2 regions of the Deinococcus cellulosilyticus NBRC 106333 genome follow, and region 1 is predicted to be linked to the other one. Evidence: riboswitches for the same ligand, from Rfam matches in the RefSeq annotation. Region 1 holds a riboswitch; the other holds the start of a gene.
What was found. Region 1 has a riboswitch for cyclic di-GMP ahead of DC3_RS16425 (S8 family peptidase). Riboswitches for the same ligand answer to the same signal wherever they lie in the genome.
Positions count from the first base shown of each region.

Region 2: linked by a shared signal. The riboswitch ahead of DC3_RS04335 (RCC1 domain-containing protein) and the one ahead of DC3_RS16425 (S8 family peptidase) in region 1 are both predicted to bind cyclic di-GMP.

Region 1 covers NZ_BJXB01000015.1:33,388-37,363, forward strand. The annotation lists gene DC3_RS16415 (MATE family efflux transporter) at 1-235, opposite strand, end outside; gene kynU (kynureninase) at 412-1,596, shown strand; cyclic di-GMP riboswitch class II at 1,788-1,871, shown strand; gene DC3_RS16425 (S8 family peptidase) at 1,959-3,092, shown strand; gene DC3_RS16430 (EAL domain-containing protein) at 3,235-3,976, shown strand, end outside.
Region 2 covers NZ_BJXB01000003.1:114,478-118,453, forward strand. The annotation lists gene DC3_RS04325 (beta strand repeat-containing protein) at 1-138, shown strand, start outside; gene DC3_RS04330 (M23 family metallopeptidase) at 299-880, shown strand; cyclic di-GMP riboswitch class II at 1,042-1,126, shown strand; gene DC3_RS04335 (RCC1 domain-containing protein) at 1,506-2,690, shown strand; gene DC3_RS04340 (DUF3197 domain-containing protein) at 2,768-3,157, opposite strand; gene DC3_RS04345 (S4 domain-containing protein) at 3,338-3,976, shown strand, end outside.

The sequences.
Region 1 (3,976 bases):
TCCCTGCCCCGAACGCCCTTGCAGAGAGGACAGCACTGGCATTGGCAAGCCCGGCAAGGGCCATGATGAACACAAAAGTGATGCTGTTGGCAAGGCCCACGGCGGCCACAGCAATGGCCCCGAGGGTGGCGACCATCACCTGGTCAATGAAACCGAGCATGAGCTGTCCCACCGATTCCAGACTGACGGGGATGGCGATTTTGAGGATGTCTTTCAGGAAGGGGGGGTGAACCATGAGAGCCCCATGCTGGCACACCCTTTCGAACCGATTCGTCAGATTGTGCACGATTCAATTTCATGAAGGTGCTGTTTTTCAGGCTTTTCAGAAAGCCTCTGTCAGAAACACAGCTGTCCACCTTCGCTGGACGCGGCTTGCTGGGCTGCACAGCGGGCAGGTTAGAATACCGTCAAATGCTTAGACAGGACTTCATTTACCCCGAGGGGATCTATCTGGACGGCAATTCGCTGGGCCTCACCTCCCATGCCAGCGTGCAGGCGATTGGCCGCAGATTGCAGGAATGGCAGGAGCAGGCCGTGAACGGCTGGGAAAGCTGGTTTGGCCTTGCCGAAACCCTCAGTCCCACCCTGGCAGACCTGATGGGAGCACGGCCTGAAGAGGTGATTGCCACAGGCAGCATCACCATGAACCTGCATGCCCTGCTTGCCACCTTTTACCAGCCCACAGCCCAGAAGAAGCATCTGGTGGCCACTGCACTGGATTTCCCCAGTGACCTGTATGCCCTGCAGTCCTGGGCAGAGCGCCATGACGCCGAGTTGCGCCTGATTCCTTCGCGAGACGGTTACACCCTGAATGATGAAGACATTGCTGCTGCATTCCAGGAGGATGTGGCCCTGGTCTTGCTCCCAACGGTGCTTTATGCCAGTGGGCAGTTGCTGGACATCCAAAAGTACGCTTTGCTGGCCCAGCAGAAGAACATTGTGCTGGGGGTGGATGCGGCCCACTCTGCAGGTTCTGTGCCCCACCACCTGCACGCCTGGGGCGTGGATTTTGCGGTGTGGTGCAGCTACAAATACCTGAATGCGGGTCCGGGTGCACCCGGTGGCCTTTTTGTGCATGAGAAGCACTTTGACCGCCTCCCTGGCCTGAGGGGATGGTGGGGCCACCAGAAAGCCAGCACCTTCGAGATGCGCTCTTACTTCACACCCGAGCATGGAGCAGGTGCGTACCAGATCAGCACCCCGAGCATTCTGGCCCTGGCCGGACTTGAAGGGGCACTTGAAGCGTTCAGGAAGGTGGGCATTGAAGAGATCCGGGCACGTTCCCTGGAACTCACCACGCATTTCATGAAGCTTCTGGATGAACACACCCCTGAACTCCGGGTGGTGACCCCCAGAGAGGTGCACCGCAGGGGAGGCCATGTCAGTGTGCAGCATCCCCAGGCGAGACTGCTCAGTCTGGCCCTCAGGGAAAAAGGAATTGTGCCGGACTTCCGGGCCCCGGACATCCTGCGCATGGCTCCGGTGGCCCTGTACAACACCGAAGAGGAGCTGCAACAGACGGTTCAGGTGCTGCGGGAACTGCTCGACACCCGCTCCTACATGGCTTTTGAACAGAAAAGCACCCGGGTGGTCTGAACCTGACTGTACAGGTTTCTGAAGTCTGGCTGAGGGAATTTGACCCAGATGTACGGAAAGTGTTAAACATCAGGAATTTCCCGTATTAGAGGGAATTTCTGGCATTTGTAAAGAGGCGTTTTTGGCGTGTGGATTGACGCTGAAGCGCTTTTTTTGTCATACTGGAATCAATCAGTACAGAGCCAACCCCTCTGGCTGATAGAGACGTTGAAGCCTTTCCTGTATTCGGGCACCTGGGAAAGGTGGAGTCAGTGGTGCGACCGGCTATTGGTCTCCACGTGATGCAAGCATCACCGTGGTCTACGTCCATCTGCACATGCAGGTGGTGTCTCTCGATTGTGGGAGTAAAGGAGGGAGTGACCATGTCACACACTTCTGTTCTGAAACGCCTGATCCTTATCACAACCGTCCTGCTCAGCCTGGCCTCCTGCAGTCAGACCCCAAAGGCCCCGGAAGCCACCGCAGAGGTGCAGAATCCCGAGATCAGCCAGCTCGGGAGTGCCGATGTCTTCGACATGACCCTCTCGGACAGGAGCAACTACCAGACCACTGCCGTGCGCTGGTGGACCAGTGGGGTCAAATGGTGGGTCAGTGGCACCAACAGCGGACTCGAATACTGGACCGATGCCGTCAGGTGGTGGGCCAGTGCCGTCAGATGGTGGGCCGAAGGGGTCTTCCTGCCCGCACCGGACAACAGCAAGCCCTTCAAACTGATCAACCTGGACAAGGCACAGCTGCTTGCCCCCAACCTCGGAGCAGGGGTCAACATTGCCCTGATTGACACAGGTGTGGACCTCAACCACCCCATGCTCACAGGAGCCGTGAAGTCTGGATGGGATTACCTCGGCAATGACAGCAACGCCAGCGAAGAAGGTGCCGACACCGATGTGGCCTATGGACACGGTACAGCCGTGGCTGGCCTGATCCGTCAGGTTGCTCCAAAAGCCACCATCACCGCCTTCCGGGTGATCACCTCCGATGGTTCCGGTCGCTCCAGAGATGTGGCCAAGGCCATCTATGACGCTGTGAACGGCGGGGCCGACATCATCAACATGAGCGTCAGCACCGACACCCTCACCTCCAGCGTGTACACCGCCATGCTGTATGCGGCCAGCAAGAAAGTCCTGATTGTTGCTTCGGGTGGGAACAGCGGAGGCAACCAGCCCCTCGTTCCAGCCCTGCAACTCGGAAATGATCCCCTGCTTGACCTCTCAGGCCTCAGTGTGGGCAGCGTGAACGGCGATGGCAGCAGCGTCAGCTGGAACAACAAGGGCAACGAGGTGCTCGCTCCCGGCGTGAACCTCTTCACTGCCTACCCTGGACAGCGCGTGGTGTACGGCACAGGCAGCAGCTTCAGTGCACCGCTGGTGACCGGCGCTCTGGCCCTCGCCCTCGGTGAAAATGCGAACAACTGGAAACTGACCACACTGGCCCAGTCCACCAGCAACGGCGGCATCATCGACATGAGCCTCTTCCTGAAACAGGCCCTGAAATAAAACGTGTGATTCACCCGGGAAGCTTTTGCCTTCCCGGGTGACAATGCATCGAGAACAGGTCATCATCAGAAGAGAGGGCTCTCCCTTTTCCCCTTCTCCTTTCATCCCCTCAATCCATCCGTGCACCAGGAAATGGGTCCACATGCCTGACCAGAACCCCTCCAGCCTGCGAACCCCCAAACGCCTCCTCGAGGAAGCGCGGCTTTTCACCGATGAAGACGATGAACGCGCAGCCCTGCTGTACGAACAGGCAGCGGTGCGGGCCAGACTGTACCGGGACCAGGAGACGCTGGCAGATGCCCTGAACGGCATGGCCAAACTGGAACACAAACGGGGAGACAGCAACGCCGCCCTCTTCCACCTGCAGGAAGCCCGGGAGATCCGCCGTGCCCTGGGAGACCTGAGGGGAGAGGCTGCACTGCTGTGCAACATCGGAGCCCTTCACACCGATTTGGGAAGTTTCAATACTGCACTGGATTTCCTGTTGCAGGCCGAAACCGTGCACGGCAGTGCAGAAGACGTGCTGTCGGCCACCATCTCCACCAATCTTGCCCGCGTGTACGACGATCTTGGTGATCCGGACAGTGCAGAGCGGCACTACCAGAAAGCCCTGACCTTCGTGCGCAACGCCGGACACCCCATGGGAGAGGCCATCCTCAGCACCAACTACGGGGAGTTTCAATTGCGGCGGGGCAGGCTCGATGAAGCCGAAAAGCTGCTTTCTTCAGCACTGGACATCACCTCCAGAAAGAGCTTCATTGCCGCCGATGCCCTCAGGCACCTCGGGGTGCTGTACCGCCAGCGTGGGATGCTGGAAGCTGCCCTGGTGGCCTTTCATGATGCCACCAATCTGGCAAGGGCCAGTGAGGACCTCGACATCCTGA
Region 2 (3,976 bases), on a different contig from region 1:
AATGGCGCTGTGGTGAATGTCCACCTCGGGGTGGTCGGTGTGATTGATCTGCCCCTGAATTTGCCCACCAGTTGCAACATCACCCAGATGGCCCCGGGAGATTTCGGGTACTTCCTGTATCAGGTGAAAATCCGCTGATTCCAGCACCCTGGACACCCGCACCCCGGCCACCTGCCGGGGTGTTTCTGTTGAAAAGCGCTGTCAATGGGGAAAATCCTGATCCGACTTTGATTGATGTGACCTCACCCGCACAGAATGACGGCTCTGATTCTGGTCTCAAAAAGCCTATCCTGTCGGTATGCCACTGATGTTTCCGATGCGGTCCGAGGGAAAACCGCAGATTACTGCGGTCTATGCAGACAGAACCTACCCCACCCATCTGGGTTACCACACCGGATGGGACTGCAATTACTATTACGACTGGGTGAAACGCAAAAACATTGCTGGAGACGGAGACCTGGGGTTGCCCTTCCTGGCCGTTGCAGATGGAGAAGTAAAATACATCAGCAACCATGCCGGAGGCCTGTGGGGTGGCCTGATCGTGATCTGGCATGAGCAGTACGGGATCTACTCCAGATACGGTCATGACCTGCTGGAACAGGACCTCATCAAGGTGGGGGACAGGGTCACTGCAGGCCAGGAGATTGGCAGGATCGGGAAAGGGGAGAGGGGCACATTCCTGGCCCACCTGCACATCGACTTTCCCAGGCAGATCCCTGGAGATGAACGTGGAGCGCCGTTCTATGCCTTCTGGCCGGGAAGAAACCGGGACATGTGCCGCACCTTCTTTGTGGACCCCTCCAAGCTGTACCAGAAATTCAGGGCAGCCACGCCAGACATGCACGATGAAATGCGCCTGTTCACCAGCGCATACCGCTGAAGCCTCGGGGGCAGGGTTGCAGCGCTGGAAAATGCAGTGCTGGAAACAGGACATCACCTTTGTACAGAAACTGTTACCCAAATCTAAAATAAAAAAGCCTTGCAGGACAGTAAAAAACCCTTCTCAAAACGGGGAGGGAGTGGCATAATGTGTATCAGAGATTTGGCTCATGAGGCGATGAAGCGTTCTCCCGTATACGGGCACCTGGGAAACGCAGAGCCAGTGGTGCGACCGGCATGGAGCAATTGGTCCTCTGTATTTCTGCGTTCAGCAGTACAGTCCAACCCATTGTTGTCGTTGTCGGTCACTCTTCCCCACTCGGAAGGAGTGACTTTCAGCATGTTACAGACAGAAGAAAACACCAGGAACCGCGGTCCCAACCCACCCAGACAGATCTGCAGGCCTCTCAAGGCACCGCAGCATCGGTTTGAACCCTGACCCCTGATTTTTTCTGACAGCACCCCATGAAAGCACAGAGAAGTCCCCTTCTCTGCAGGTGAATGCTGTTTTGAAAAACCACAGGCAGCCAGCGTGGGACAGGAAGGCAGTGCACAGCACTGGTGAGGACCTCCCACAGACGATGTGACCCCACAGTCACCGTTTCAAATTTTCCTCACACCGCACCATGAAAAACACCCTGATTCTGACAGGCCTGACCTTCCTGATGGTCGCCTGTGGCACCCAATCTGTTCCCTCCCAGACCGTTTCCGAACCCTCCACCGAAGTCAGCACCGAAACCCCTGCACAGGCCCCTGAAGGTGCTGCAGACATGAATGCCCTGGTTGCACCTATTGCTGCTCCCCGCAACCTTTCCAGTGGGAACCAGCACAACCTTGGGATTGTGGGCGGTGTGCTGAAAGCCTGGGGATGGAACGGTTACAACCAGATCAGCAATGCGAACACCCTCAGTGGCATCACCGAAGTGGCCGCAGGCTGGAACACCTCCCTGGTTCGCAAGAGCGATGGCACCGTGTACGCCTGGGGCCGCAACGAATTCGGACAGCTGGGTCTTGGCAACAAGGTCGACCAGAGTGCGCCCCAGAAGATTTCCACCCTCAGCAATGTGACCGCCATCAGTGCAGGCATGGAACACAGCCTGGCCCTCAAGAGTGACGGCACTGTGTGGGCCTGGGGCCACAACAATGTGGGCCAGATCGGAGACGGCACCAGCACCGACCGCCTGACCCCCGTGCAGGTCAAGGGCCTCTCTGGCATCGTGCAGATCACCGCAGGCCTCGGGCATTCCCTGGCCCTCAAGAACGACGGCAGCGTTTGGGTGTGGGGCTGGAACATGGACGGACAGCTGGGCACCGGAAACACCACCACCCTGACTGTTCCTGTGAAACTCACCACCATCTCTGGCGTCACCCGCGTCTCTGCAGGGCACTACCACTCCCTGGCCCTCAAGAGCGACGGCACCGTGTGGGCCTGGGGCGACAACCACAATGGTCGCCTGGGCAACAACAGCACCATTGGCAGCAAACGCCCTGTGCAGGTTCAGAAGCTCAGTGGAGTGAAAGACCTCGTTGCCGGACCCGCCCACAACCTCGCCCTCACCACCAGCGGTCAGGTGTACAGCTGGGGCAAGAACGACAGCGGACAGCTGGGCAACGGCACCCTGATCGATCAGAAAACCCCCGTGCTGGTTCCCGGAATCAGCGCTGCCACTGCCCTCTCCACGGGCCGTGCCCACAGTGTGGTCCTGACCAGCACTGGCAAACTCTGGGCATTTGGCAACAACTTTGGCGGACAGCTCGGTGATGGCACCACCACCAACCGCATGTCCCCTGTGCAGGTCACCAAACTGTAATTCCACGCGGACCACAATCTCTGATCAGAAGCCCGGGTTTTCCCGGGCTTCTGATCGTGTGGATTCAAATGTCTGGATTAAATGTAGATGTTGTAATCGGTGGGGTTGGCCTTCGAGAGCAGAACCTTGAGGTCTGCCTCGTCAGGGTCGCTGGTCATGCGCTGGAAATCATAAGGATTGACCACGGTTTCCTTGAAGTTGGTCACCCCTGAAGCAATGGCGGTCTGCACCACGTCCCTGAGGGCTTCGATGCCTGCCTGCCCATAGTGGGGACCGAAAGCAGGAACGCTCAGGGTGCTGGCCTCCTTGTTGTGCACCAGCACGCTGTAACGGGCGATGTTGCGGTGCCCCTGAAAGTCGGTGATCACAATGAACATGGTCTGGGCGTTGAAATCACTTTTCTCCAGCAGCAGGGAGAGGGTTTCTTTCGGTGCACCGATGGTTCCGGTGATTTCTGGAGTATGCATGGTCTCATCTTAACGTCTACGAGCGCAGCAAGACGGGAACTTTTGGCAAAGTCTCCTGGAAGCCTTTCACCTCTGGGTGGCACGCCTGAGATTGTGAACCATTTCTGTGGCATTTTCTCCTGTGCGATAGGCAGAAATCACGATGTGCGGAGGGGGAGAGCTGTGCTACTTTGATAGCATATGAACCTCTCCAAACTCATCGCTCAGGCTGCCGGAGGACGGGTGATCCGCACTGGATTCATCCCGCAGGACAGCGTGAGCCGCCGTGAACTGAACAGCCCCGAGGTGAAACATCACATCTCTGGTGGTTTTCTCAATGCAGAACGCATCGTTCTGACCCTGTACCCCGAACACATCCCCAGTGTCAGCGATCCCGTGGACATCTGGGAGATCTCTGGAGAATTCCCCCCGCACCTTGATGAGGTGCAGCTCAAACACCGTCTGCTGGATCTTGTTCCCGAGGAGCAACTCGGGGACATCCGTGAGCACCATGGGGCTTACTGGGTGGCTGCCACAGGCAAGGCTTCCGCTGTCCTGGAAGGTCTGACCAGCATTGGTGGCACCGAAATCACCGTGGAAAAGGTGGACCTCTCCCAGCACCAGCGGCCCAGCAAGACCCGCGAGGTGGTGGTGCCCAGCATGCGTGTGGATGTGGTCGGAGCCAAGGGCTTCGGGGTGTCCCGCGCATATTTCCAGGCCGGTCTGGAAAACAAGAAAGTGCGCCTGAACGGGCAGATTGCCAAATCCAGCAGCGAGATCCGCGAAGGGGACATGCTGGCTGCCGAAGGCATTGGCAAGATCGAATTCAAGCGCATCATC